4 regions of the Steroidobacter flavus genome follow, and region 2 is predicted to be linked to each of the others. Evidence: riboswitches for the same ligand, from Rfam matches in the RefSeq annotation. Region 2 holds a riboswitch; each other region holds the start of a gene.
The links. A riboswitch is a leader RNA that binds a small molecule or an ion and turns the genes downstream of it on or off. The one in region 2 is predicted to bind cobalamin.

Region 1: it holds a riboswitch for cobalamin, as region 2 does, so the genes downstream of both, ACFPN2_RS31435 (TonB-dependent receptor) here and ACFPN2_RS33395 (threonine-phosphate decarboxylase) in region 2, are expected to answer to the same signal.
Region 3: it holds a riboswitch for cobalamin, as region 2 does, so the genes downstream of both, ACFPN2_RS26030 (ribonucleoside-diphosphate reductase subunit alpha) here and ACFPN2_RS33395 (threonine-phosphate decarboxylase) in region 2, are expected to answer to the same signal.
Region 4: it holds a riboswitch for cobalamin, as region 2 does, so the genes downstream of both, ACFPN2_RS18385 (TonB-dependent receptor plug domain-containing protein) here and ACFPN2_RS33395 (threonine-phosphate decarboxylase) in region 2, are expected to answer to the same signal.

Annotation. Positions count from the first base shown of each region.
Region 1 covers NZ_JBHSDU010000015.1:828,107-835,487, forward strand. The annotation lists gene ACFPN2_RS31425 (LysR family transcriptional regulator) at 1-519, shown strand, start outside; gene ACFPN2_RS31430 (PepSY domain-containing protein) at 434-2,029, opposite strand; gene ACFPN2_RS31435 (TonB-dependent receptor) at 2,034-4,217, opposite strand; cobalamin riboswitch at 4,436-4,654, opposite strand; gene ACFPN2_RS31440 (nuclear transport factor 2 family protein) at 4,869-5,378, shown strand; gene ACFPN2_RS31445 (DUF763 domain-containing protein) at 5,355-6,605, opposite strand; gene ACFPN2_RS31450 (LysR substrate-binding domain-containing protein) at 6,667-7,381, opposite strand, start outside.
Region 2 covers NZ_JBHSDU010000015.1:1,346,502-1,353,882, reverse strand. The annotation lists gene ACFPN2_RS33415 (alpha/beta fold hydrolase) at 1-582, shown strand, start outside; gene ACFPN2_RS33410 (DUF3187 family protein) at 579-1,676, shown strand; gene ACFPN2_RS33405 (hypothetical protein) at 1,684-2,127, opposite strand; gene ACFPN2_RS33400 (LysE family translocator) at 2,226-2,861, opposite strand; gene ACFPN2_RS33395 (threonine-phosphate decarboxylase) at 2,858-3,889, opposite strand; cobalamin riboswitch at 4,002-4,185, opposite strand; gene ACFPN2_RS33390 (DmpA family aminopeptidase) at 4,303-5,505, shown strand; gene ACFPN2_RS33385 (amino acid permease) at 5,508-6,920, shown strand; gene ACFPN2_RS33380 (GHMP family kinase ATP-binding protein) at 6,913-7,381, shown strand, end outside.
Region 3 covers NZ_JBHSDU010000014.1:791,773-799,153, reverse strand. The annotation lists gene ACFPN2_RS26055 (acyltransferase family protein) at 1-1,046, shown strand, start outside; gene ACFPN2_RS26050 (ATP-binding protein) at 1,126-3,042, shown strand; gene ACFPN2_RS26045 (response regulator) at 3,039-3,755, shown strand; gene ACFPN2_RS26040 (hypothetical protein) at 3,710-4,429, opposite strand; gene ACFPN2_RS26035 (hypothetical protein) at 4,557-5,147, opposite strand; cobalamin riboswitch at 5,247-5,454, shown strand; gene ACFPN2_RS26030 (ribonucleoside-diphosphate reductase subunit alpha) at 5,606-7,381, shown strand, end outside.
Region 4 covers NZ_JBHSDU010000003.1:2,922,070-2,929,450, forward strand. The annotation lists gene ACFPN2_RS18365 (FecCD family ABC transporter permease) at 1-901, opposite strand, end outside; gene ACFPN2_RS18370 (ABC transporter substrate-binding protein) at 898-1,764, opposite strand; gene cobO (cob(I)yrinic acid a,c-diamide adenosyltransferase) at 1,761-2,387, opposite strand; gene cobD (threonine-phosphate decarboxylase CobD) at 2,384-3,424, opposite strand; gene ACFPN2_RS18385 (TonB-dependent receptor plug domain-containing protein) at 3,424-5,307, opposite strand; cobalamin riboswitch at 5,496-5,695, opposite strand; gene ACFPN2_RS18390 (DoxX family protein) at 5,717-6,190, opposite strand; gene bufA2 (BufA2 family periplasmic bufferin-type metallophore) at 6,364-6,615, shown strand; gene ACFPN2_RS18400 (DUF3379 family protein) at 6,703-7,356, opposite strand; gene ACFPN2_RS18405 (sigma-70 family RNA polymerase sigma factor) at 7,353-7,381, opposite strand, start outside.

The DNA.
Region 1 (7,381 bases), 520 kb from region 2:
CCCAAGGACATGATCGCGGTGCCGATGGGGCCGGAGTTACGCATGACGGTCGTCGGCTCGCCCGAGTACTTCGCCAAACATCCGCGACCGCGTCAACCGCTCGATCTGCTATCGCATACCTGCATTCGCTATCGATTGCCCGGCGGCAGGCTCTATCGCTGGGAATTCGAGCGTGGCGACGAAGCGCTGAATCTCGACGTGCCCGGCGCACTCACACTCGACGAGCCGACGCTCATTCGAGAGGCCGCGCTCGCCGGTGTGGGGCTCGCGATTCTCACCGATTGGTTCATGAGGGATGACCTCGCCGCGGGGCGCTTGATTCCCGTGCTCAGCGAGTGGATGCAACCATTCCCTGGCATCTCACTCTACTACCCGGCCAATCGTCACGTGCCGACCGCGTTACGACTGTTGATCGACCTCATCCATGAGGTCGTCAACAGGGAGAAACCGCGGCGCTTGAAGCGGCCCGCCGTCGCGGTTCGTACCGTAACCGGCGCCAGCCGATCACGACGCCGATGACCGACAACAACAATCCGCCGAGCGAGAACACGATGACGCAGATGTCCCATAGCGGGCGGCGTTGCCACAGCCACCAGATATCGAAGGAATGCAGGCCGTTGTACAACCAGCGATAGACCCGATGGGTCCGCGTGCTGCGATCGAGAATCTGCCCCGTGAGCGGATCCAGATGAAACCAGGTGTGCCGCTCATCGTCGAAGCGCACGCGAATGATGGGCAGCGGACGCTCACCCCGCTCCGGGTGGCGCGAGTAGTAATAGTTGTCGTAAGCGGTAAGCACGGTTGCTTCAACCAGCGAAGCGTCCGGAATCAAGGTCGGCGCGCGGGCCAGCATGGCCTCGGCATCGGGCAATGTCGTCGCCGCGGCGCTGCCAGCAACCATGCGTATTGAACCGTCTCGGTCGGCGACTCGATAGAAAGGTTGACCCGCGTAGTGAACGAGATCGGCTTCCACCGCCAGCGCGCCGAACCCTTGCGACGGCACTTCAAAATCGCCGACCGTGAGCGACTTACCCGTATAGATGAGTTGCTGATCCGCCTGAGCCCGACGCGGCGGATTCAAATTCAGAGGATTCATGGACAGCAGCCCGCTGAACACCCACGTCACAGTCAGCGCGCCAAAGATGATGCCGGTGAAGTAATGCCACCGCATGAGCCCTTTGTAAGGCACCTGCGGCTTGCCGGGTTTGGCACGACGGTTCCAGCGCAACCAACCGATCCATAGGCCCGTAATCGCAAGCACCACGCCGATGCCGGAGAGAATGTCGACCATCCATTCCCAAAACTCCGGATACTTGCGAACGAACGTCGGATAGAGCCAATGGGTGACGGCGGCAAAATAGTTCAGCACCCGCTCCGTGCTGTGCGTGTCCCGAACGACTTCGCCCGTCGTCGACGAAACATAGAGCACCGTTCCATCACCATCATTGATCGCGAACTTGAGCAACGGTCGGTGATCGTTGAGTGCAGCTGATACCGTCCATTGATCGGTTTGCACAGTGCCGTCGAAAGCTATGCTGCTACCTTCGAACGGCGCAGCGAATTTGCCGAGCGAGGCAGCGCTTCTCTGAACGAATCCCGTCACGGCCTCCTCCGCCGCTTTCGTGCTCACATCGCGAAGCACTTCGCCGTTGTCCGCGAACACGACTCGAGGTTGCGCTCCGTTGTCCGCGTGAATCACATACGCCGGCCGCTCGGCGATCATTGCCAGGCGAATCGAGCGCGGCGCCGCTGGCTGCTCGGGATCAGCGACGGCGATTTTCTTGAGCGTGCTCGGCGTCGCTGCTCTCGTAAAGTCTTTCCACTGCAGTTTCGTCAGTGCGTCCGCCGGCGTGAGCGTCGCGGCTGAGAAATTCAGCAGCCGCGCCCCGGCCAGCCGTTCTGGCTTCGAAAGCTGCGGGAACTCCACGTACATCATGAAGATCCCGCTCACGAACCACAGCGCGAAGAACAGGCACAGCACGATGCCCGCCCAGCGGTGGAATAGAAACAGCTGCCGCTTGAAGCTCATGGCGTCAGAACGAGTACTTCATACCGAGCTCGACGCTGCGCGGATCGGCGAGCCTCACCATCAAACCGCTGCCCGAGGCCCACTCGGCGTACTCTTCGTCGCTCAGGTTGCGCCCGCGCAGGACGATCTGTGCGTCGTTCCAGCGATAACCCACGCTGGCATCGAAGGTCGTGTATGCGTCGAGCTGGATGCCGTTGTTGGTATTGGCCTGCCGCTCGCCCACGTGACGCGCACCGGCAGTGAACTCCCAATCGCCCAACGGCTTCACGATGAACAGGCCCGCGACGAACTTCGCCACGTTCGCCGGAGTGTTGCCCTCGCGAGAGAGGACGCCGCCGTTCGTGAGATTCTCGAAGAAGTCTTCGTACTCCGCCTTCCAGGTCCAGGCGGCGTGCGTATCGATTCGAAACTCTCCCGGCAACGTGAACGCCACGGCAAGCTCGGCGCCTTGCGACACTTGCTTCCCGATCTGAGAGCTGACGCGGTCCGCATTCGTCGTCAGCACATCCTTCTTCTCGATATCGAACAGCGCGAGCGTCAGGTCCGTGCCATGAACGGACGCCTTGGCCCCCACTTCGTATTGAGCGCCCTTCTGCAGGCTGAAGTTGTCCTGAGTCACCGTGAGACTCACCAGCTGCGACACCGGCTGAGCGGCGCGACTGTAGCTGGCGTACAGATTCAGCGCATCGCTCGCCTCGAAGATCACACCGAGCCGACCGGTGATTGGATCGTACGATTTGGTGTATGGATCGAGACCGACATACGACTTGCGTTCCACATCGATCTGCTCGTAGCGCAAGCCGCCGACCACCTTCAAGCGCTGCACCGGCTCGTAAATGTTTTCAACGTAGACCGCCGCGTTCTCAGTCGTCACCTTCACCGTGCGCTGATAGTGCACGTCCGGGCCGTAGCCTCGATCGAAGCCGACCAGCGGCACATTGGCCGGCGTCGGCGACGCTGGCAGAGTCTGTCCGCTGTTACGGATCTGCTCGTTATTATCGTAGAGCGCGCCGATCAGGAACGTGTTCGGCCGACCCGCCAGCGTGCCGCTCCAACGCAAATCCACGCGATTGCCGATCTGCAGGTCGTTGCGATAGATCAGGAAGAAACTGCCGCGCTCGACCAGCTGAGACGCGGGGTTCCACACCGTACTCTCGGTGTTCCGCCAGTCCATGTGCTGAGTGGCAACGTAAGTCTCGTTACGCAACGTCCAGCGCTCGGACAGGTTGGAATCGACGATGAACCGCGTGAACGAGTTGTCGGCCTTCGACCAGTTGTCGATGTTGTCGTAGCTGAGACGACGTGTGCGCCCATCGATGCGAGCATTCACCAGTCGATCGGTCGCGCTGTTTGCACGCCGCACCGCCTGCGCACCGGTCTGATCGATGACCGCATCGTAAACCAGCGGTGTACCGTAATAACTGCTGACGCTGTCCTTCAGGAACGTGCTCTGCAAAGTGAGTGTCGTGTCGTCGGTGGCGTCGTAGCGTAAGGCGGCGGCGGCGGCGGTGTAGTCATAACCGCTGTCATCGACGTAGCCATCGGATTGCGTCTGCGAAACATCGAAGCGGTAGTAGAGCTTGTCGACGCCCGATGGGCCGCCCACGCCAAAGCCGGTGCGATAAGTATTCCACGAGCCGACGGTGGCCATGATTTCCGCTTTGGTGGTGTCGTCGGGCAACTTGGAAACGTAGTTGATCGCGCCACCGACCGCGCCTTCGCCATACAGCAGCGAGGCCGGGCCTTTGAGCACTTCGATGCGCTCGAACAGAAAGCTGTCGAGCGGGCGCGACGACTGCGAGGCGGTGTTCTGGCGGATGCCATCGCGCATGACAGTGATGTCGTTGCCAGAGAATCCGCGCGTCGCGTAGTTCGGAATCGAGCCGACCGACGTGCCGCCGGTCATGCCGACAGCGCTTTCGATGGCTTCCATGGCGGTTCGCGCACCGCGCAGTTGGATCAATTCATGTGAGATCACCGAAACGCTGGCCGGCAGATCGAATGCATCGATGCCGAGTCGCGAGCCCGTGAGCACTGGCTCATCGAGCACGACCGTGCTGCGCTCCCGCTGTCCTTCGACCACGATCGACTCGGTCTCATCCGCCTTGCGGTCGGTCGCACTCGCCTGCAGCGCCACCGCCAGCATTCCCAAACCGCTCGCCCAGCGGGCGACCCCGTGTTTGCTCACAATTGCCTCGCTTATTGGTTTTATCCAGCCTGTGCACAGAGCGCACCGGCCGCCAGTTATTTACGGTTACGAGGCCGCCTGCCCGCGTTAACAAACGCGCGAGCACGTCATCGATGGAAAAAATGGAATAACGGAAGGCGCGATTCGCCGGCGAACGCAGCGACGCGAACATCCGCCAGCCCCTTCCCACGAGAGCCCGACAGCCTGTGCGCGCCTGTAACAGCGCGCGATCCTCGGCAGGTCTTCGGGCTCATGGGCTTCGGCGTGTGCCGACCTACTTGGCGCTGCTTCCCAGGCAAAAGCCCAGTGCTGTGTGCGCCGTTCGTTCCCAATTACCGCTGCGGGGCAGCCCCGGAATGCACGCTGACAGCGTGGGCACCGGGTTCCCTTTTCAGCCCGCTCTTCGGGGAGCAGGCACCGTGGACGGGGCGCACGATATTGCGCTTTGCCGGAAGCGTCAACCGTTACACGCGGCGCTTATGGCGTTAATAACGGTTTCGTAACGACGTTAACCGATGTTTTCTGAGCCGTTAACGTGGCCATTACACCGGCCCGCTTGGGTGAGTGTCCATGGATAACCAAAGGCACTGCCGACCGGCCCGATCCGATCGCTAGAGTTCGCGCCGCTTTGCTGTAAACGAGAGATCGAGCATGCCTGCCTCACGTCGTACCGTCCTTGCCGCGGCCGGAGCCGCCCTCGCCTCACTCGATGCCACCGCGATACCGGTCGATGACACGGTCCGCGAGCTCATCAAACTTTCCGAAGAGTCCAACGCGACCCTGCTGCGTGGGGACATCGACCGATACCAGGAGCTCATTTCCCTGACCGACGACTTCACCATCATGGCCCCGTTCGGCGGCAAACCGACGCGTCGTATCGATCTCACCGCCGAGCGCATGCAGGCCATGGGCCGCTTCTTCAAGAACGGCACCCTGGAACAGGAAGTGATCGCCGCCTACGGCTCGCCGGACATGGTGGTGCTCGCGCTCATCGAACGAGCCCAGGTGGAAGTCGGCGGTTTGCCATCGCAGCCCTGGGCGCTACGGGTCACGCTGGTCTATCGGCGGGAAGGAAAGGAGTGGCGGCTGGCGCATCGACACGCCGATCCCCTCGTGGCAGGCATCACCCTGGAGCAATCAGCCGCGCTTGCTCGTGGCTGAAGCGTCGTCGAACACCGTTCGTCCGCCATACTCGGCGGCATGCGCGCGTTCTTCCGAGATGAACGCATCGAAGCTCGGGCCGGCGACGCGCCCTTCGAGGGCCCGAGCTTGAGCGTCGAGCTGACGGATCGCGGCGAGTCTTTCGTCGTTACCGAGTTTGGCCCGGCTCACCGCCTCCTTGAGCACTCGAATCGTTTGATCGTAAACCTTCAGCGGCACGGGGAACGGGTGGCCATCCTTTCCACCATGAGCCATCGAGAAGCGGGCCGGATCGCTGAACCTCGCCGGGGCGCCGTGCAGAACTTCAGCAACCAACGCTAACGCCGCGACGGTCCGCGCACCCACGCCTGGCGTGAGCAGCAGATCGGCGAAATCCTTGGGACCACGATCCGCGGCCGCTGCGAGCGCCGCGTGCAAACGTCGCAATACCACGTCCGATGCGCGTACTTCGTGATGAGCGGGCAAGCTCAAGTGCGGCGTCGGGTCCGGCTCAGGAAACAAACTCAGCGCCGCATTTCCCGAATCGCGCCATCGTTTCAGCAAGGCCACGGGGCGGTCCGGGCCCGCGTGCACCAGCTCGAGACCGGCGCGTCGATTCCGCTCCGCCCGAACATCCGCCAGATTGATAATCGAGCCTTGATTGCGACCTTCGATAGCCGTGTGCGGCGAATCCAGGAAGCTTTGCAGATTCTCCGACAACCAGTGATAACGGCGTGCTTCGCGTCGCTGCTCATTCATGCCTTGTTGAACGACACACCAACGGCCGTCGGTCGTCACAATGAACGCATGCAGATAGAGATCGTAACCATCCTGCACGGCTGCACTATCGACCTTCGCGACCAGTCGGCTCGCATTCGTTAACGGCGCCGCGTCGAGTCCAGTGCGATCCCCTAACGCCATCAGCTCCGATGGCGTCTCTCGCGACTTCGCACCTTTGCCGCCGCAGACGTAGATACCAAGTTCCTGCTGTATCGGAGCAAGGCCGCGCTTCAACGCGCCGATCACACTGGTCGTGATGCCGGAGGAATGCCAGTCCATGCCCATCACGGCGCCGAAGGACTGAAACCAGAACGGATGCGCGAGCCTGCGCAACAACTCGTCGCGGCCGTATTCCAGCACGATGGCCTCGACGATGATCCTTCCCAGCTTGGCCATGCGCGCCGACAGCCACGGCGGCACATGCCCGCCATGCAGGGGAAGATCGGCGCTACCTGTACGTTTACCCATGATGCGGTCACGTTACCGGTCGCGCCGCCGTCTGTCGATTGCAAATGTTGGCGTGCCCTGATCACAACGCCAGTTGTTCCACCAACCAATCTCGAAACATCCGCCTCGCCCGCGATCGCGATGCCCCGCCGAGCAGCCAATACGTGCCGCAGGGCGCGCTCATGTCGAATGGCCGGATCAGCCTTCCCGCCTTCAAGTCATCCGCTGCCAACAGGTCGTCGCCCAACGCAATTCCGTGGCCATTCGCAGCCGCCTGCAGGACCAGCGCGACATCGTTGAATCGCATTCGACGCGGAATCGAGATGCCAGGCAAACCCGCTGCCCGAAACCAGGCTTGCCAGGAGCGGTCCTCATCCTCATGCAACAGCGGAAATTGCAGCAGATCCTCGGGCTTTCGCAGCGCCTGACCGGGACGCATCAGCGAAGGCGCCAGCACCGGATACATCGCAACCTCCGCGATCAGGATGGCGCTGCGCTGTGGGCTGCGTCGCGGGCCTTCGATGTAACGAATCGCCATGTCGGTCTCGCTGCCCAGCTCCCGCATGATCTCGGTCGAATCCACTTCTACATCGACTTGCGGTTCGCTCGCGACGAAACGAGGCAGACGCGGCAGCAGCCAACGCGCGGCGAAAGCGGGTTCGACGCTGAGCCGCAAGCGCTCGCGAGTTTCACCCCGCGCCTGCGCGACCGAACGTGCGATCTGCATGAAACTTTGCGACAAATCGGCGGCCAGGCGCTCTCCCACCGGCGTCAGCTCGACCCGCCGGTGCAAACGA
Region 2 (7,381 bases):
CTCGAGTTCGCTGACGCGCTCGGCGCGCATCGCTTTCATTTGGTAGCGCACGACTGGGGTGGGATTCTCGCATGGCGCCTGGCGGCGGAACGGCCCGGGAAGTTGCTCAGCCTCACGGTGCTTTCCACTCCGCACACCGATGCCTTGCTGAACTCGATAGCTCGCGATCCCGTGCAGGCCGCGATGTCTCAGTACATTCATTTCTTCCGCCAGCCTGGCGGTGTGGCGGAGGCGGGCATGCTGGCGAACGGAGCAGAACGGTTGCGAGCTGCATTTCGCGGCAAGCTCTCCACACAACGGTTGGAAACTCATGTGGCTCGGTTGTCCGTGCCGGGCGCACTGACGGCGGCGCTCAATTGGTATCGCGCGCTGGACTTCGACGCACGGATCGGGCCGGTGCATGTCGATACGCTGTTTATCTGGGGATCGGCGGATCACGCGTTGGGTGAGATTGCCGCGAACGACACGGCTGACTTCGTGCGTGCGCCGTATCGATTCGTGCGCCTCGACGAGTGTTCCCATTGGCTGATGGACGAAGTTCCCGAAGACATCGTCGATCTGTTGCTGGAGCGTTTGCGATGAATACTCGTTGGCTGAATGCCACGCTCGGCGCGGTAACGATGCTTGCCAGTGTTGCCGCGCCCGCAGCCGAGAGCGACTTCTACGGTCTGCTACGCAACCGGGACCTGACGACGTTCGGGTTTCTGCGACTGGATATGAGACCCGCTCACGCCGTCTCGATCGAGAAAGGCACGTGGGCGGCGGAGTTCGAGCTGGGGTATCAAAACACCTGGGCATTGAGCGGCGCAGTGGAGCGCTACCTGACTTCGCTCGAATCTCAGGGACGACGCGATCTGAGCGCTGCGGATTTGCAGGCGATCCGCGATCTGCCCGGTGAGAATTATCTGGTCGATGTGGAGTCTGCGGCCGTCGACTTCACCCTGCATTACAGGTTTGCCGATGACTGGAGCGGTTACTTCGTGACGAGTGCCGTTTCGTATCAAGGCGGATTTCTCGATAGCACCATCGAGGAATTTCATCGGACGTTCGGCTTCAGCACGTTCGGGCGACCGGCAGTCCGCCGCAACGATGTAACGCTGATCTACGATTTGAAATCGGCGCAGGTTGCGAGTTTCGGTGCGCCGACGGACGGCGGCTTCACGGATCCGACGGTGGGGGTTCGCTACACTGGAGTCCGGCTGCCGGAGCATTGGAGCATGTCGCTCGAAGCTGCCGTGAAAGTGCCATTGGATGGTGAGCGCACGCTGCTGTCGACGGGACACTTCGACTATGGAGTGCAAGCCTCCCTGCAGCGTCGAGGCGCGCATCATGCGCTCTATGCGAACATCGCTGCAGTCTATTACGGCGGTGCCGAGTGGCCGGTCCCGCAGGAGGCTCAGATCATTCCGACGCTCATTCTGGGCTACGAGCATCGGCTGACCGGGCGCACGAATGTCAACGTGCAGGCCTATGTCAGCCCCAGCGTCTACTCGGACGATGACACCGACCTCGATGAGCTGACCGGCCTGAAGTATCAGTACAGCCTCGGCGTGCGTCATCGAATGAATCGATACCTGCTGTCATTCGGTATCACCGAGAACGTGCAGAACATCAACAATACGCCCGACATCGGTTTTCAGCTCGGCATCGCCTACATCCCGCAGCCGCGCTCTTGAATGAGCGCTACGCGGACAGTCGATCGAGCTCCTGTCGACAGGTCTTGCTGAAGTCCTCCAGGAACGTCAGTTTGCCGGCCCGGGCTTCGGCGTAGATTTCATGCAGCGTCCGATTGGGCGAGAGGTACGCTTCGACCAACGCGTCGAGGGCGACGCGAGCGGTGTGCACCGACTCCTCCGTGGCAACCAGGCGGATCTGCGAATACAGCGAGTACAGCCGGACCAGATCGGTGAAGTCGTCCTTTTCATGAGTGAGCGCGTCGGCATAGACGCGAGTGGCCTCTTCGATGAAGGAAGAAAACAGCAACTCGCGCCGCGAGCGCACGGCTTCGATGCGTTTCTCGCGAAACTGCCAGCGCTGTGTGAACCAGCTGCTGGCGAACGAAGTCAGTCCACCCACCGCAACGCCGAGCAGACCCAGGAACGCAGGAACGTATGCAGCTGAATCCATGCTCTCTCTCCGCACGGTACGGTTTGTTGTGTGCGGAAGAGTAGCTGCCCGATCGCGGGGCGCGGAGTAAGCCGCGACGCCTTACGGTTAGTGGCGGCTCACGACTGCGGACGAAACCGCAGCAGCATGATGCCGAAGCCGACGAACATCACGCCGGTCAATCGATCGAACATCCGTCGCAGTCCGGGTCGTGACAGGTAGTGACGCAAGCGGTTGCCGCCCAGGCCGTACACCGCGTACCAAAACAGTTCGCAGAGCGAGAAAGTCGTCACCAGCACCGCGAACTGCGGAATCTTCGGGCTGGAAGGATTCACGAACTGCGGCAGGAAGGCGGCCGCGAACAGCAGCAGTTTGGGATTGCTGATGGAAATGACGAACGCCGTTTGGAAGATCTGCCGATTGGTCAACACAACGGACGGCACTGTCGCCGCGCCGTTGTCCGCGTCGGCACTGTCGTCGCGCCATGCCTTGATTCCCAGCCAGATGAGATAGGCGGCGCCGACGTATTGCAGTACTTCGAAAACTCTAGGTGACGCCAGCAACACGGCGCCAAGCCCAAGGGCCGAGCCCACCAGCATCAGGACCAGCGCCACCAGACAGCCGAGCATCGCGGGAACGGCGCGATTCACGCCAAGCGACACGCTCCGCGACATGATGTGAAGCATGTTGGGACCGGGCGCGCCCGAGAGCAAAAAGACGGTGACGAAGTACAGCCACCAGGTATTCCAGCTCATGGTCTGGCTCTCAAAGTGTCGCGCAGGCGCCGCCAGGCTGCGTCCCCATGGGGCAGGCCGAATCGCAGCAGCTTGGTATCGTGAGTGAATGGACGGACCAGGATGCCTGCGCGAAGCAATTGATTGAAGCGGGCCTGGGCGAGATCGCTGTGCGCGAGTCGAAACAGCGTGGTGCCACCGACGATGCTGAAGCCGCTGCGTATCAACAGCGCATCGAGCTTGCGGGTGGCGCTTCGCAATCGAATGCGAGTGCGTTCGGCCCACAACGGATCGTTGTATGCCGCGAGTCCTGCGGTGATTGCGTCAGCGGCCACGGGCCAATCGCCGAGCGCGGTTCGAATCCGTTTGACCAGCGCCGGAGCACCGATCATGAAACCCAGACGAACGCCGGCCAATCCGTAGAACTTGCCGAAGGAGCGGAGCACGATCATGCGCGGATAACGTTCGGTGCCGGCCAACGAAGCGACGCTGCAGGAAGCATCGGCATCGGCGAAGGCTTCGTCGATTACGAGAAAGCCCTCGTGTTCGGCGATCTTGTCGTACGCCTCGAGCAACTGCTCACGCGGCGTCATCGCGCCGTCCGGGCTGTTGGGATTGACGAGCGTGACGACGGTGCCCGCTGTCAGTGACGCTCGTTCAATGCCAGCGACACGGCCGACCGGCACACCGAGGCTTTGCCAGATATCCGTATGCGAAGAGTAGGTGGGCCACACGATGCAGGCCGCGGTCACCGCAGGCAGCGCGTGAGGCAGGAATCTCACAACGGTTTCGGAGCCGGCCGTGGCGAGGATGCGATCGGGATCGTCGACGCCAAAGGCACGGGCCGCGGCGGCTTCGAGATTCTGCAGCTCCTGTGGATCGGGCAACCGGGCCCGAGCTTGCGCGCTGGGGTGAGGGGCCGGATAGGGATTGGGATTGATCGCGGTCGACAGGTCGATCCACGGCTTCGGCGCGTCCGGCCATAGGCTGCGCGCGATGCCCAGGTGGGCACCGTGACGAGTGAACGGATCGGTAATAGCAGCGCTCATGTGACGAGTTCCAATGCAAAGCGAAGACACATGGGATCGCCTCGCTGGCGAGCGCGACCCACACCGGTCGTCACTCGGGAACTCCCGTTCACTCGGCGCACCCCGGCCGATGAATGGACGACGGCGGCGAGCAGGTCTCCTGGCTTTCGGCTTACTGCCGCGCCACCTTCCCAAGCCTCGAGGCTCAGTGGCTTTTAGCGCGGCCAACACCGTTTACAGTTGCGGGGGCAGCCCGGGTCTATCCCGGTTCCCGTTTTAATCCCACTGGCGTGGGAACTCGACGCGACGCCAAGAATGCGGGCGAACCGCGCACCGGTCAAGCAACGAATCCGTATGCCGGGTATTACAAGAATTTATGGGCACGGCGATGGGGACCGAGCACAATCCATCGTCCAACGACAGGGGAGAACAAGATGATTCGACGCTCGCTGGCTCTGACGTCTGTTTGTTTGTTCGCCGTTTCAAGCATCGCCCTCGCGGAGGGGCCGCGCGCTCGGGACATAGGCATCCAGTTGCAAGGCAAGCCCGGAGCACTCAACGCGATCACCGACGTGCAGGGTGTGGAAGTGGGCCATGTGACGTTGATCAAAGGCGACGGCGCACTTCAGCGAGGCAAGGGGCCGGTGCGCACCGGTGTCACAGCGATCATCCCACGCGGTAAGAACTCGACCGCGCCGGTGTACGCCGCCTGGAACACCAGCAACGCCGCCGGCGAGATGACCGGCACCGTGTGGTTGGAAGAGCGCGGTTATCTCGATGGCCCGATCATGATCACCAATACTCACAGCGTCGGCGTCGTGCGCGACGCGGTGGTTGGCTGGATCGTGGATCACAAATGGCCGGGCTCGTGGTTCACGCCGATGGTGGCAGAGACCTACGACGGCTTCCTCAATGACACCGACGGTTTCCACGTGAAGAGCGAGCACGCGCTGGAAGCGTTGAAGATCGCCAAGTCCGGACCAGTGCTCGAAGGGGCGGTCGGCGGCGGCACGGGCATGGTCTGCTTCGGCTTCAAAGGCGGCATCGGCACGTCGTCGCGTATCGTCACTACGCCCATCGGCCAGTACACCGTCGGCGTGCTGGTCCAATGTAACTTCGGCGTGCAGACCGATCTGCGCATTGCCGGTGCCGCGGTAGGTCAGGAGCTCAACAAGAATTACGCTCCGTGCACGGCGACCCCTGCGCCCAACGACAAAGTGCCCGCCTGCAATGCGCGGCCTGACGATAAGCCAGGCGACGGCTCGATGATCGTCGTGATCGCCACCGACGCGCCGCTCTTACCCCATCAACTCAAGCGCTTGGCCAAGCGGCCGGGCCACGCGATGGGGCGCCTCGGCGATATCAGCCGCGAAAGCTCAGGCGATATTTTCATGGCGTTCTCGACGGCCAATCCGCAACTGAATAGCATGCAGATGGAGAAGATCTCGGTCGAGACGTATCCAAATCCGCTGTTGAATCCGCTGTTCGAGGGCGTGGTTCAGGCGACGGAGGAGGCCATTCTCAATGCCCTGGTGGCCGCGAAGACCATGACCGGTCGCGACGGTCATCGGGTTTATGGCTTGCCTCACGATGAGGTTCGCGCCATTGTTTCCCGAAACGGGGCCAGGCCGCAGTGACCATGAATCGAACCAGGGCAGAGGGCGCCGAGATCGAGGCGCCCGAGTTGGCGAAGAGCCTGCGCTCGCGCCATGTCGCGATGATCTCCATCGGCGGCATCATCGGCGCGGGCCTGTTCGTCGGCAGCAGCTCGGCCATCGCGACGATCGGGCCGGCCGTCGTGGCAAGCTATGCGCTCGCCGGCCTGGTGGTGCTGGTCATCATGCGCATGTTGAGCGAGATGGCGGCGGGGTCGCCCGGGCTCGGCTCGTTCATCGAATACATTCGGTTGGGGCTCGGCGATTGGGCCGGCTTTGTCAGCGGTTGGTTGTACTGGTATTTCTGGGTGGTGGTCGTCGCGATCGAAGCCATCGCCGGCGCGGCGTTACTGCATGAGTGGATCGATCTGCCGGTGTGGCAGATCGGGCTGGCGTTGATGCTCGCGCTCACGGCCGTGAATCTCATGTCCTCGCGCTCTTACGGCGAGTTCGAGTTCTGGTTCTCTTCGATCAAAGTCGCGGCCATCGTCATCTTCATTCTGATTGCCGGCGCGTATGCGTGCGGACTCACTTCGCCCGATGGCCCGACGTTCTCCAATCTCACCGCGCATGGCGGCGGCTTTGCGCCGTTTGGCGGCGTGTCGATTCTGGCGGGTGTGACGACGGTGATCTTCTCTCTGTGCGGTGCTGAGATCGTGACGATTGCGGCCGCGGAGTCCAGCGAGTCCTCACGCACCATGTCGCGACTGACAGGTACGATCATCATTCGGATCCTGTTGTTCTATGTGCTGTCTGTTTTGCTGGTCGTGGCCATCGTGCCCTGGACTGAGATCGTTCCCGGCTCGTCGCCGTTCGCTGCGGCGCTGACGCGGACTCATATTCCCGGCGCGGCGACGATCATGAACCTGATTGTGCTGACCGCCGTGCTGTCCTGTCTGAATTCTGGCTTGTACGTTACTTCGCGGACGTTGTTCGTGCTGGCTGCGCGGGGCGATGCGCCTCAGTCGTTGGTGGCGCTCAACAAGCGGCAGGTGCCTGCTCGTGCCATTTTGATCGGGAGTACGTTCGGCTATCTCACTGTGATGACGTCGGTGATTGCGCCGGAAGTGTTGTTCGCGTTTCTGGTGAATGCGTCTGGCGCGATCATGCTGATGGTTTATGCGATGGTGTGCCTGGCGCAGATCAAGCTCCGGCGTCGGATGGAGCGCGAGCGGCCGGAACGGCTTACGAATAGAGTGTGGCTGTTTCCCTGGCTTAGTTATGCGGCGATTGGGGCCATTGTCGCGGTGATGGTCGCGATGTTGTTCACGGGTACTCTTGCTACGCAGCTGTATGCGAGCTTGTTGGCGGCGGCTGTTGTCGTCGTGGCGTACTGGTTCCGCTCGAGGGTCAACGCATCGGAGGGAGATGGATCGCTCGGGCGCTCTCGTGTCTAGCTTCAGCGCCTCGTGTCATGCGAGCTTCGGTGAGTTGCTGCAGGGGATGCTTCCGGACGGCAGTCACTTTCTTGTGACTCTGCCGATCGATCTTCATAGTCACGCGTCGTTCACTGTTTCCTCCGGGATTGCTGGGCTCAGTGTTTGGCCGGAGAGTTCCTGGAAGGTGCTCAGTGGCGTGACTGCGCTGCTGCGTCGCTATGGCTTACCAGTGCAGGGGCAGCTGCGGCTGCAAAGTGATATTCCTCGCGGCAAGGGCCTTGCCAGCAGCACCGCCGATCTCGTCGCCTCGTGCCGGGCGGTCGCTCGTCACTATGATTTGTCGCTCGACTTAGAGGTGCTCGAGGCTACCCTGCGTGACATCGAGCCGAGTGATGGTGTGATGTATGAGGGCGTTGTCGCGTATCGGCATCGTCAGGGGCGCTTGCTTGAGGAGTTGGGGCCGGTGCCGGCCCTGACGC
Region 3 (7,381 bases), on a different contig from region 2:
CTTCCGATCGGCATCCAGGCATCCTGGGGCCGGGGATTGCAGAGCTGGCCTCTTTCGGCCGCTACGGCGTGCAGATCTTCTTTGTGCTCAGCGGTTTCGTGATCGCACACAGCCTGACGGGCGGTGAGTACTCGTTCAAGTATCTCGGCCGGTTCGCCGCCCGCCGTTTCGTGCGCCTGGATTTGCCGTACTGGTCGGTGATTGCGCTGGAGGTGGGGCTGCTGTGGCTGAGCGGCTGGCTGATGGTCGAGTACTCCCGGGAGTTGCCGTCGGCCGGGCAGATCCTGACGAACGCGCTCTATGTGCAGACCTTCCTGGGCTACGAGCACATCCTGCCGGTGTTCTGGACGCTGTGCTACGAGGTGCAGTTCTATCTGGTCCTGGTGCTGTCGCTGGTGTTGCTGGAAAAAATGCGCAATGCCGGGGTGGCCGCCGTCACTCTCCGCACCATCGCCAGCGTCGCGCTGTCGCTGACCTTTCTCTGGTCGATCTGCCTGTTCGTCGGGTTGCTGACGCCGTTGCGGGAGGGGCTGTTTCTCGACCGGTGGTTTCAATTCGCGCTGGGCCTGGTCGTCTATCTTTATTATCGCGGCCACTGCGACCGGGATGTGCTCATCGTGTCGGTGGTCCTGTGCGTGGTTGCCGCGGTGATGTTCGGCTCGAGCACCTATCGAGTCGCGGCTCCGCTGGTGACTGCCGCGACCGGGATTGCGATCGTGTGCAGCTTCCATTTTGCGTCCTGGCGTCGGTTGCTCGCGGGACCGGTGATGCAGTTCCTGGGGCGTATCTCTTATAGCTTGTATCTGTTGCACCTTGGGATCGGCTGGCGCGCGACCGTGCTGGTCCGCGAACTGATTGGCGCCAACTATTCCACCGTCTGGGCCTACGTTGCGTTCATCTGCGGAATGCTGACGAGCATCGTTGCCGCGTGGATCATGAATGTGCTGATCGAGCGGCCGGCGATGCGGCTGGCGCGAACCATCGAGCTGCCCAAGCGGGAGCCTCGTACTTTGACTGGTGTACTCGTGCCAGTGCCTGCGCCATAGTAGTGCCATCGCAGCTGGCAACTTACCAAGCAACACTGGATACATGGCGCCTTCGCCGGGTCGTAAAAAACGAGTGCTCGTGGCCGTGGGGGCGGATTCGCGAGCTGAGCACGTGATGCAGGCGGGGAAGCGCATTGCCGATTTGCTGGCGGCGCCATGGACGCTGGTCTTCGTCGAAACGCCTGACTTGCTGCAACGGCCTTCGAGCTCGCGCGATGGCTGGACGGAATTGCAGCGGCTCGCGGGCACGCTCGGCGCTCAGGCAGTCACGTTGGATGGTCAGTCCGCCGCTGAGGCGCTGCTCGACTATGCGCGTACTTCAGAAGCGACCCATATCGTGATCGGCGCGCCGAGGCGAAAGGGGCTGCTTGCCTCGCTGCGCCCATCGACCGCATCCCGACTGGTTCGCGAAGCCCGGCACTTCGACGTCATCACTATCGGCTCGGCGCATGGCGAGCGCTCCGGCACACGCTCCCGCGACTCTTCCAAAGCCAGCTGGCTGAAATCCATTCGATGGTCACGCTATGGATGGGCGCTCGCGATCAGCGCGCTCACCAGTGCCCTCCTGTATGCGCTGGATCCCTATGTGGCGGTGGCCAACATCATCATGTCTTACCTCGCGAGCTCGACGTTCGTCGCGGTCAAGTTCGGCCGCGGCCCGGCGGTGCTCGCCTCCTTTGCGAATGTTGCTGCCTTCGCTGTGTATTTCGTGCCGCCGCGCTTTTCCGTCACGATGGTGGACTTGCAATATCTGGTGACCTTCACGGTGATGTTGATCGTCGCTGTCACCATGGCGAACCTGATCGCGAGCGTGCGCCGGCAGAGCCGGGCCACGGGCGATCGAGAACGGCGCACGGCGTTGTTATATGCGATGACCCGCGATCTCAGTGCCACGCGCGGCGTCGCGAACATGTCTCGCGTGGCGGTCCGGCACATCGTGGATGTTTTCGATTGCCAAGCGGCCGTGTTGCTTCCCGATGCCACCGGGACGTTACAACGTCCGGCCGACGCGCCGATGGACGGTTCGTTCCGAAACGCAGACCTGTCCGTGGCTCAATGGGTATTCGAGCACGGGCCCCGCGGCGGCCTCGGCTCCGATTACATGCCGGAAGCACCGGCAATGTATCTTTTGCTCACACACGAGCAGCAGCGCTTCGGGGTTCTGGCGGTACTGCCACAGACCAGCCGGCGGTTGTTAGCTCCGGAGCAGACTCGTCTGCTCGATTCGTTCGCCGAGCAGTTGAGTCTGGCCGTCGAGCGCGCCGGCTTGTCGGCTGCCGCCGAGGCGGGTCGTGTCGCTGCCGAAACCGAAAGCCTGCGTAATACGTTATTGGCATCGATATCGCACGACTTGCGCACGCCGCTGGCGGCCATTGCCGGCGCCAGCAGCACACTGGCCGAGCGAGGACGAGAGATCGATGATGACATTCGGACGCAGCTGGCCCGATCCATCGAAGCGAAGGCCGTGGAAATGGCGGAGATTGTTTCCAACGTGCTCGACCTGATGCGCTTCGAATCGGGTCAGATCGCGCTCCGGCGCGACACGCATGCCCTCGATGATTTGATCGGCTCGGCGCTGGTACGGGTCGAGGAGCGTCTGCGGAGTCATCCGGTCCGCATCGATGTGCCGAACGAGTTGCCGGTGTTACACGTGGACGGAACCCTGATCGTGCAAGCGCTCGCCAACATCTTCGACAATGCCGCCAAGTACACGCCCGCCGATGCCGTCCTTCATATCGGAGCGCGGCTCGAGGAACAGCGGGTGAGGGTGGAGATCGACGATGAAGGGCCAGGCTTTCCAGCCGTGGATCGCGAGCGCCTGTTCGACAAGTTCAGTCGCGGACAAGGTGAAGGTGCGGTCGCGGGGGCCGGTCTGGGGCTGGCGATCTGCCGCGCCATCGTCCATGCGCATGGAGGCACGATCCGCGCGACCGATCGACCGGGCGGCGGAGCGCGTGTCGAGTTCTTTCTTCCAACCACCGCAGGCTCGCTGTGACACAAGCCATGCACCGCATTCTGGTCGTGGAGGACGACCCAACCATTCGCGCCGTGCTTCGCGCACTATTGCAGTCCGAGCCCTATCGTTTGGTTGAGGCCGAGACAGCAGCGCGAGCGCTGATCGAAGCGCGGACGCATCGACCGGATTTGCTGCTCGTCGACCTCGGGCTGCCCGATGCCGATGGAATGACCGTGATCCAGGGCGTTCGCGAGTGGTCCAGTGTGCCCATCATTGTGTTGTCGGCGCGGACCATGGAAACACAAAAGGTGGCGGCGCTCGAGGCGGGCGCGGATGACTACGTCACCAAGCCGTTCGGTGCGCCCGAGTTGATCGCGCGAGTCCGCGCCGCTTTACGCCGAAGCTCGCGAGGACTGGATCGCACAGCGATCGTTCGATTGGGCGATGTCACGATCGATCTGGCGCGCCGGGAGGCTCGCGCTGCCAATAAAGAAATCCGTTTCACGCCGTTGGAATATCGGGTGCTCGAATCGCTCGCGCGACAGGCGGGAATGATCGTGACCGCGAATCAGCTGATCCGGGAAGCGTGGGGCCCCGATCGCGCTCATGACACGCAGAGCCTGCGTGCTTGCTTGAAACATTTGCGTCAGAAGCTCGAGCCGAATCCGGCGCAGCCGGTGTTCATCATCACCGAAACCGGCCTGGGCTATCGACTGCGACCGAGCGACGCACCCGACGCACCATCGGCATAGCGGGCGACGTAAAAGCACGTCAAGCTCAGCGCCAGCATTTCACCGCCGTCCTCGACGATGGTCGCCATGGCATCGAACGCCGTGGTCGAGAGGAGGCGGTGGATTGCATCGCCGCCGATCGCGAACATCAGCAGCGCCGCCAGCAGAATGCCCATGTTGATCGAGATGGCGCGTGCCATCGATGAGCTGCGAATGTATGCGACCACGAGCACCGGCGTGAGGAACGCGCCGCCGATCGTTGCATAGATCAGCTCGCCCCAGTCGCGACCCCTCAGGCCGCCGAAATCGGCAATGTGCGCCCACGCGACCAGGTCGAGCCCGATGCGCTCATGAATGCGCATTGAGTCGTCGAGCAACAGGAAGCCATACACCCCGATCCAGAGCAGCAGCACAGGAAGGCGGGTTTTCCGAAACAACTGGCTGAGCGCGAACATGATGCCGGCGTACTTGAGATATTGAAACATCTCGCCGTAGCCGCGATCGCGTGCGATGGACCAGCGCTCCGAGGTGAGCAGGTTCGTATGCACGTGCAACCAATGCAGCACGATGAACAGCAGGTCGCCACCGATCAGCGCTGCCAGTAGTTTGCGAGGCGCGAGGATCGGGCTCGCAACGTCGTGCGACTCCGAAAAAAGTGTGGCACTCGAGTACGGGGAGGAGGTGTCGTCGATCACGAGCAGAATTCTAGGAGATCGACGCGTGGCTGGATTCACGAATTGCGTCGGTCATTGGCGACCCGGTTGTTGTATTTGCAACAATGTAGCTGCACGCCGACAGCAGCGCGCGGCGAACTATCATTTGTTAGTCGTCGCACAACAGCTCGACTTTGCGAATGGCCAGATCCACCGCCTGCTGATCCGTTGCTTTCGCGAGCTCCTGTTTCGCGGTATCGCAATGGACGGCCTCCGATCTCACAGCATCGCTCACCTGGCTGACTGCCTGCGCGTTGGTTGGATCGCAGTAGTCCGATGAAGCGCGACGAATGTTTGCATTGCTGCCGACCCGCTCGATGGCGACGCAATCGTTGACCTTGATTTCGCGCTGATCGCTGACGATGCGAACGGAACTGCCGTCCGCCATTTGCACAGTGTATTGAGTGCCTGAGCGATTGCCTTGAGTGGCGGCTGCGCCGGCAGCACCGACCACAGCTCCGGTGGCGGCGCCACGTGCCGCCGAACCGCGTCCGCTCGCAATGATGCCGATCGTTCCGCCGAGGAGCGCGCCTTGGGCGGCGTTCGAGTCCAAGGTGACTTGCTGGGCGTTTTGCACGACGCCGAACTGCACGGTCGCATTTTGACCGACCCGATGCGACGTGGCTTCGCATCCAGCAATCGCCGTGAGCGCGACACCGACGATGCAAAGAATCATTCGGCTCGAGGGGGAGTTGTCCATGCGACGGCCCTTTCAAAGTGTCGAACGTTGGCACCTCAGCGGCGGCGGCACTATTGGACCTGGGCCCAAGTCGAGGTTGACGCCTTGCGAAAACCACAATATCTTGTGCCCATCCTCGGTGCCTGCCCCAAGATCAGTGGGGCAGGCTGAAAAGGGAATCCGGTGACATTCCGGAGCTGCCCCGCAGCGGTAATTGGGAACGAACGGCGCACACAGCACTGGGCTTTTGCCTGGGAAGCAGCGCCAAGTAGGTCGGCACACGCCGGAGCCCATGAGCCCGAAGACCTGCCGAAGATCGCGCGTCGTCACAGGCGCGCACAGGCTGTCGGGCTCTCGTGGGAAAGGGCTGGCGGATGTTCGGATCGCTGCGTTCGCTAGTGACCTCGCTCCGTTGTTCCCGTCTTTCCCTCGATCGCCCGATTTCGCTCGCGGGAGCGACGCTTCGAGGAACAACACACATGCTGGCGACCCTGGACTCTGCTCAAACCGATTTTCATTTAACGCCTCCACACTCGGCTCGCACCCAGATGCGAGTCACCAAGCGCAACGGCGAGCGCGAAGCCGTCGACGTGAACAAGATCGTTCGTGCGGTCGGGCGCTGTGGCGACGGTCTCGACGCGGTCGATCCCATGCGCGTCGCACTGAAGACGATTGCTGGCTTGTACGATGGCGCGACCACTCGCGAGCTGGATGAGCTGTCGATCCGCACGGCCGCTTCGTTCACGTTCGAAGAGCCGGAGTATTCGCGTCTCGCGGCGCGTCTGCTCGCGGGCTTCATCGACAAGGAAGTGCAGGGGCAGGGCGTTTATTCGTTCTCGCAATCGATTCGCCTGGGCTTCGATGTCGGGCTGATCAACGAGCGCGTGATGAGCTTTGTCGAGAGCAATGCCCGCAAGCTCAACGACGCCATCGACGCGCGTCGCACCCACGAGTTCGAATACTTCGGTCTGAAGACGCTGTACGACCGCTACTTGTTGAAGCACCCGACGCGCCGGCTGGCGCTGGAGTCGCCGCAACAGTTCTGGCTGCGCATTGCCTGTGCGCTGAGCGCCAGCGTGCACGAGGCCATCGACCTATATCAGGTGTTCTCATCGCTCGACTACATTCCCAGCTCGCCGACGCTGTTCAACGCCGGCACGCGCCACGAACAATTGTCGAGCTGTTTCCTGCTGGATTCGCCCGGCGATTCGCTCGAATCCATCTACGATCGTTACAAGGACATCGCGCTGCTGTCGAAATTCTCCGGCGGCATCGGCGTGGCCTGGCATCGCGTGCGCTCGGAAGGCTCGCTGATTCGCGCGACCAACGGTCTCTCGAATGGGATCGTGCCGTGGTTGAAGACACTCGACTCGTCGGTGGCGGCGGTGAATCAGGGCGGTAAGCGCAAAGGCGCGGCTTGTGTGTATCTCGAGCCATGGCATGCCGACGTCGAAGCCTTCCTCGAACTGCGCGACAACACGGGCGACGAAGGCCGCCGTACTCATCACATCAATCTGGCGAACTGGATTTGCGATCTGTTCATGCGTCGCGTGGAGGCGGATGAGATGTGGTCGCTGTTCGATCCGAAGGATGTGCCGCAGCTGCCGGACCTGTGGGGCGAGGCGTTCGATGCGGCTTACACTCAGGCCGAAGCGCAAGGGCTCGCACGAAAGTCTGTGCGTGCACGCGACTTGTATGCCCGCATGATGCGCACCCTGGCGCAGACTGGCAACGGCTGGATGACCTTCAAGGACAAGTGCAACCGCGCGGGCAATCAGACGGCACGCGCCGGCAATACGATTCATCTGTCGAATCTATGCACCGAGATCCTCGAGGTCACCAGCGATGACGAGACTGCGGTGTGCAACCTGGGCTCGATCAATCTCGGCCGTCACGTGATCGACGGTGCATTCGACTTCGACAAGCTGGCGCAAACCGTGCAGACGGCCGTGCGTCAGCTGGACCGGGTCATCGATCTGAACTTCTATCCGATCGCCACGGCCCGTGCCTCGAATATGCGCTGGCGCCCGGTCGGGCTGGGTGTGATGGGCTTGCAGGATGTGTTTTTCCAGCTGCGCATGGCGTTCGACAGCGCGCAAGCGAAGGAACTGTCGACGCGCATCGCCGAGACGATTTATTTCCAAGCGTTGCGGACGTCCATGGAACTGGCGCGCGAGTTGGGACCTCACGATGCATTCAAGGACACGCGTGCCGCGGAGGGTGAGTTGCAGTTCGACAGCTGGGGCATCACGCCG
Region 4 (7,381 bases), on a different contig from region 2:
GTTGGAGCTCAGACCCGCCGGGAAGCAGCCGCACGGCGATATCTCCCGCGAGCACCAAGGCCGCGCCAGCGATGGCGCTGGGCACCAACAATGCCCCCGGGCGCGAACCCACCAGCGGACGCATCAGATGCGGCACGATCAGTCCGACGAAGCCGATCATGCCAGTTACCGCTGTGCTGCTGCCAACGATCAGTCCGATGCCGAACGCGAGCTGCCACTGCGCACGATTCAAATCGATACCGAGCGAGCGTGCGCCCGTCTCTCCGAGCGTCAACGCATCCAACGGGCGACGACAAGCAAGCACGGCGAGGCTGCCAATCACGATCAATGGCGCGGCGATGGTCAGCTCATCGAAACTTCGATCGGTGAGGCCCCCCAGCATCCAGCGCACGATCTCGCCCGCAGCCCACGGACTGGGCGAAAGTGACAACGCCAGCGAAATGCCAGCGATCGCGAGCGCGCTGATAATGATGCCGGACAGAACCAGCGTCAGTACGCTCGCCGCCATCCCGGACAAAACAAACAACGCAGTCATGCCGATCACGCCGCCGAGCACGCCGCAGATCGGCAGCACCCACGGATGCAGGCCCGCGATGTTAAAGAAGATGCTGAGTACCGCGCCGAGCGCCGCCATCGCCGAGACGCCCAAGGTGCCAGGCTCGGCGAGTGCGTTTCGCAAATAGCCTTGCATGGCCGCGCCCGCCAGACCGAGCGATGCACCGACCAGCACGCCAAGAATCGCGCGAGGCAGTCGGAGCTCGAGCAGAATTGCGCGACTCACGGCGTCCTGCGCTTTCCACATCTCCCAAGTCAGAGTGACGCGGCCGACGGCAATCGACAGGAACCAGAGCACGACGACAAGCCCCAACAGCGCGGGCATCGCCCACCGACGAGAAATCACAATGCGGTCCTCTTGCCGTGGGCCGCCCAGGCTTGATCGCGTGCATGCACCAGCGTGGCAGCCGCTTCAACCATCGCGGGACCGGCGCAATACAACAGGCGTGCTGGAAACACGGACTGTGTCATCTGAGAGCCTAAAGCTCGCAGCGCGCGATGATGGACGATCTTCTCCGCTTGTAGCGGCGCGCCGGGAGAAGTCTCGCCGATCAGCAAGACATCCGGCGGCGACGACACCAAGACTTCCAGCGGCAACGGACGATACTTGGTGACGCCATAGCGAGCGGCAATGTTTCGTAGCCCGGTCAGTTCCATCAGCTCACCGACCGCGGTATCCGAGCCCGCCGACAAACCGCCCGGCTGATAAATCGCCGCAGTGAGCGGTTCCTCGTTCGGGGGCAGGCGAGCTGCATCCAGTGCGGCTTGAATTCGCGCGACCATGACTTCGCCTTGGGGCTCCGCGTCGAGCAGCTTGGCGACCTCTCTTATTTGCGCCAGGCTTTCTTCGATACTTTGCGGGACGTCAAACAACTCGAATCGAATGCCGACGCGCTTCAGCGCATTCCGAGTCGCGGGGGCCGAGTGACGGCTCGTGAGTACCAGATCAGGTCGAAGCGCGACGACTTCCTCGGCCGTCTCATAAGTAATGGGCAGATGGCCGGCCACATTCGCGATCGTCGAACGCTGCGGGTCGCGTGCGTAATGGCTGAGTGCCGCGATCCGATCGTGCGACACGAGCTCGATGAGCATACTGTCGACACACATGTTCAGCGAGACGATGCGCATCGGACGATGCGCCGGCTCTTCAGCCTGCGCAGTGGGCGCGAGGCAGAGCGCGGCTAGCAGCGGTGCGAGCCAGGGTTTCAAAATTCCACTCCGCGCTGGGGCTTGAAGCCGGCGTCGTAGGGATGTTTGATCAGCGTCATCTCGGTGACCAGATCCGCGATCTCGGTCAGCTGCGGCCGGGCATCGCGGCCCGTGATGCAGATGTGTTTGTCGCGCGGCCGGTTCTTCAGGAACGTGACCACTTCGTCGATGCTGACGTAGTCGTTGCGGATGGCGATGTTCAGCTCATCGAGCAGCACGAAATCGTAGTCGGGATCGACGATCAGCTCGCAGCTGCGCCGCCAGGCCTGCTGGGCGGCGGCGATGTCGCGTTGCCGGTCCTGCACGTCCCAGGTGAAGCCTTCGCCCATCACGTCGAAGGTCACCAGGTCGGGAAAGCGACGGAAGAAATGTTTCTCGCCGGTCTGCCATTTGCCTTTGATGAACTGCACGATGCCGACGCGCATGTCCCAGCCGAGCGCGCGGGCCACCATGCCGAAAGCGCTGGAGGATTTGCCCTTGCCGGGACCGGTGAGCACCATCAGCAGGCCGCCGCGCTCTTTTTTGGTCGCGCGCTCGGCGCGGCGCTCGGCCTGGCGCAGCTTCATCTCTTCGGCATGCAGGCGATCTTTGTCGGCTTCCGAAAGTCCGTCGGTCGTGCTCATGGTTGCATCTTCAGCGCGTTGGCCACGCGCCGCCAGTCATTTGAAGCGAGCGGCAGACCGAAACGCAACAGAGTGCTGTTGTACTCGAACGGCCGGGCGAGAATGCCTTGTGAGGCGAGTTGGGTGAATCGGGCGCGGGCATTCGGAGCACGGGCCAGTCGATAAAGCGAGGTGCCGCCGACGATGGTCATGCCGCCGGCGATGAGTAACCGGTCGAGTCGCTGCGCGGCGCGATGCAGGCGAAGGCGCGTTCTCGAGGCCCACGCTTCGTCCGCATAAGCCGCGAGGCCGGCGCGCAGAGCGTCCGCAGATACCGGCCAGTCGCCCAGCAAATAACGCAGCCGAGTCGCGATGGCGGTCGAAGCGATGACGAATCCGAGTCGGACCCCCGCCAGTCCATAAAACTTTCCAAACGAGCGCAACACGATCATGCGCGGCGCACACTCAGTGCCGGCCAGCCCGGCGACGCTCAGCTGAGGCTCGAGGTCGGCGAACGCTTCGTCGACGATCAGGACGCCGCCATTCGCCTGCAAGGAACCGTGCAGCGATAACAGTTGCTCGCGGCTCAGCACGCGCCCGTCCGGATTGTTGGGACTGACGACAGTCATCGCGGTGTTCGCGGCAGCTCGCGTCGCCAACTCGGCGTCGGCGACGATAGTTGTATCGAGCCCGGCGCGAGTCCATGCATCGGCATGCGAACCGTACGTCGGCCCGGCGATCACAGCGGACGCCGTCTTCAAAAAATACGGCAGCAGTCTCAGCACGTTCTCAGTTCCACCGGTCGCGATCACTCGCGCCGGATCGTCGACGCCGAACGCCGCCGCGGCGACAGCTTCGAGCTTTGCCAGGTCGGTGGGCTCAGGCAGTCGATTGCGCTCGCGAGCCGAGGCTCGCGGCGCTGGGTAGGACGAAGGATTGATGCCCGTGGACAGATCGATCCACGGCTGCGTCACATCCGGAAACAGCGAGCGCGCGACACAGAGCCGGCCGCCATGATGAGCGAAGCGACCGGCAGCGATGTCAGCCCCACTCTTCATTAGAAGCTCTGTCGCAGGCCGGCGTAGAAGGTGCGGCCGAGCGTGCCGTAATTCTTCACCGTCGTGTAGTCCTCGTCGAACGCATTCTCGATTCGACCGAACACTTCCAGCGAATCGCTGACCGCATACGACGCGCGCAGGTCGAACAGCGTGTAGCTCTCGAGCACCTCGAGGTTGTTGATCTTGTCGAAGCTGCGGCCGGCGTGCTGAACGGCGACCGTGGTGGTCAGGCCGACCGGCCATTCGTAGCTCAGCTGCGCATTGGCGGTTTCTTTTGGCCGACGCGGCAACTCATGGCCGTAGTTCGCTGTGCCGCGCGCTGCGTTCTCTGCTTCCATGTTCGTGTAGTTCACGGTGAGCGACAGTTGTTCCGTCAGATGTGCGGCTGCCGCCAGCTCGACGCCTTTGGCGTTGGTCTTCTGGAAATTGTCGTAGTAGCCAAACCGCCCCTGGCAGTTCGGCGAGGTGTCGCCGGTGCTGCAGGTGACGAAGTCGATCATGTTGGTGGTGTCGCGATCGAAATAAGTCGCGGACACGACCAGCTTCTTGGCGAAGAAATGTTGCTCGACGCCGGCATCCCAGCCCTCAGCCTCTTCGGCTTCGAGATTCAGATTGCCGTACTGGCTGTACAGCTGATACAGCGTCGGCGCTTTGAAGCCTTCGCCGTAGCTGGTGCGCAGGATGGTGGTTGATGTCACAGACCACGCGGCGGAGGCGCGCGTCGTCGTGTGACTGCCGAACGTGTCGTGATCGTCATAGCGAACGCCGGCGCTCAACGACAACGCGTCGATCGGCGTCACGTTGACCTGCGCGTAGATGCTGTCGATCTGCACCTCGCCGGTCAGCGGGACGGGATTTGGTTCGAACGTCGACGGCGATACGGTGCTCAGCTCGGAGCGCTCCGACTCCAGGCCGACGATGGTGTTCACGCGGTCCGTGATCCGCAGCGTGCCTTGATATTCCCAACGCTCGTTGCGACCTTCGGCGTCGAACGTGGTCGGCACCGTCGACGAGGGGTCGGTATCTTTGCGATCCGTGTTCGTGTACGCAAAGCCGATACGATTTTCGAGACGACCGTCGAACAAGCCGAAGTTCACGCCGGCGTAGGTTGTCAGTTCTTCGGTGACGCCGTAGTCCGGGGTATCACGCAGCGGGAAGCCGTCGTATTCCGAACGGCCGTCGCTCCAGGTCGAGCGGATTTCAGCGGAGACGTTATCGGTGATATGCAGAATGCCGCGCGCGTTGAAGCCGACGTTGCGATAGCTGTCGGCCTCGAGACCGCCCAGATCGCGCGAGTACGAAGAGATACCGTCGCTGGTCAAGTAATTGCCGCTAACGCGCCAGGCGAAGCGGTCGCCGCCGGCCTGCACGTGACCGCGAACGAGTGCGGTGTCATGAGTGCCGCCCTCGGCGGAATAAGAGGCAGACAGCGGGCCTTCGGGCATCGGCGTCACGATGTTTACTACGCCGCCGATAGCCTGGCTGCCCCACAACGTGGACTGCGGACCGCGCAACACTTCGATCTGCGCGAAGTCAGTGGTGATCAGATCCGCGAAGTTGAATCCGCCGCTGGCCGAAGACGGGTCGTTGAGTTTGACGCCGTCGATCATCACGATCGTTTGCTGGCTCTCGGCGCCGCGAATACTCAGCGTCGTCGTGCCGCCCAGGCCGCCGTTGCGAGCGACTGTCACGCCCGGCGTCGCCGCGAGCAGATCGGAGACCGCAGTCTTCTGGCTGCGACGCTGCTCCTTCGCGGTGATCACAGTGACGGAATCGCCGACGCGCGACGTTTCCTGCGAGATGCGGTTGGCAGTGACGATCACATCCTCGACGCCATCGCCCGTGTCGGCGGCCAGCGCGGACAACGCTGGATGCAACAACAACGCTACGGATGCGGTGAGAAGACGGGATGAAGCCCGGAAAGACGGGCGGCAGACGGATTTGGTGTGCACAGAAGGCTCCGCGGAGAGTTACAAACCGCACGGGCTGCAACTTCAAAACGCGTCGCGACCCATGCACCGGTCGCCTCTACAGGGAAAACTCCCGTTCTCTTGGCACACCCCGGCCAATCGATGGACGACGGCGGCAAGCAGGTCTCCTGGCTGATGGCTGAAGTCCTCGCGTCACCTTCCCGGCGTACCCAATTCCTTGGGCTACACCAGTGGTCTTTGACGCGCGGCGAACCACTTACAGTTGCGGGGGCAGCCCGGGCTTCACACCCGAGTTCCCTTTGAATCCCCTTGAGGGGGAACTTGTCGCGCGGCGCGAGGATGAAGTTTGAGCGGGCCTTCGTCAAGTGTCGGACGAATTCTTGCGCCGGGCGCGCAGCTGGTAGTCCAGCGACCAGGCGCCCGGGCCGTACACCGTCAGCACCAGCAACATATAACCCCACAGATAATGCTGGCCGATGGCGGCCGCGAAGCCTTCCTGGAACAGTACGTGCGCATAGGAAATCACCGCCAGAACGTTGACGGCCTGCAGGCCGAGCGCGCTGATCCGGCCAAATAGACCGAGTATGAGTAGCATTGGAAACACCAGCTCGCCGGCGGTCCCGGCGATGGCGGCGAGGTGCGGGGTCAGCACGGGCACGCGATATTCGTACTCGAACAACGCAACCGTCTGGTCCCAGTCCGACAGCTTCAGATAGCCGCTCTTGAGGAACGCCCAGCTCACATAAACCCGCGAGGCGAGCGCGAACGGCGCTTGCAGATGGTCGAGCAGGCGGGCCATCGGGCTCTTCGGGTCCATCAAGGCGTCGCTCAACATATCGGACTCCCGCTTTTTGCTTGTTGGCTAGAGGACCGGTCTGAGCCATCGCTTATTACTCCGTTTGCGTGTAATGCGATGGCGCCGGGCCCGGTCTAGTGGGCAAGATGCTGTTCGCGGCATCGATGACGATCCGTTTCAACCGCTCGAAAAATCAGATTCAGGAGAGAAGCATGAGCACACAGAAAGCCACTTGCGCCGCCATGGCCGCCGCCGCTGCACTGCTGTTTACCACTGTCGCCACCACGGCGAACGCGGCGGATGAAGCCAAGGTGAAATGCGAAGGTGTCAATTCGTGCAAGGGAACGTCCGCCTGCAGCACCGCCACCAACGCCTGCCAGGGCCAGAACAAGTGCAAGGGCCAGGGCTACTTGCTACTGAGCAAGGGCGATTGCGATGCCGCCAAGGCCAAGATGAAGAAGTAATTGCGATGATCGGCGGCCCTGCGCTGGCCGGTGTTTCGCGATTCTTTCTCACAGCGGCGCATACATGCGCCGCTGTGCATTTGGGGCTCAGTATTCCAGCGCGCTCAGCAGCGTCTTCGCCACTGCATCCACCGGCACATTCTGACCCAGCACGACGATCACGCCGCGCGGTGCCGGAATGATCTCACCCTGAAAACCTTTCTCGTCGATATGTTCGCGCCCCTGGGTTGGCGCGTCCGTGACGACCAACGCCGTCACCGGGCCTTGCTCGGTTTGCACGACCAGATGCGGAACTCGCTGACCCCGGAAGGGACAGCTCTGCGCGTATGACACTCGTGCCGCACCGGGTTTCAATCGCAACCTCGAAGCGGCGAGCACTTTTTCCAGCTCCTGCGCATCGACTGTTTCCGACGTGCGCACGAGCGAGAACTGCTCATGTTTGACGTGAGCGATAGCTTCCGCCGCGAAACTTTCTCGCGGTGTCAGTAACCACAACGACATCGCACCGACGAGCACAGCAACGAGCACGCTCGCAGCCATGCGCCACACGCGGGACGGTTGAGTGGCGCGCTTTTCAGCCGGCGCGTCGACGGCCAACGCTCGATAGATCAAGCGATCCATCGCCTGCAATTCCTGCCGATAGCGGGCGCAGTCCGGGCAGCTTTCGATGTGCTTCAGGACTTCGGGGTTCGTCGAATTGGGTTCGGCACCGACGATCGTGCGCAGTTCTTCGCAGTTCATGACCGCGAGCCCTCCGCACCCAGCA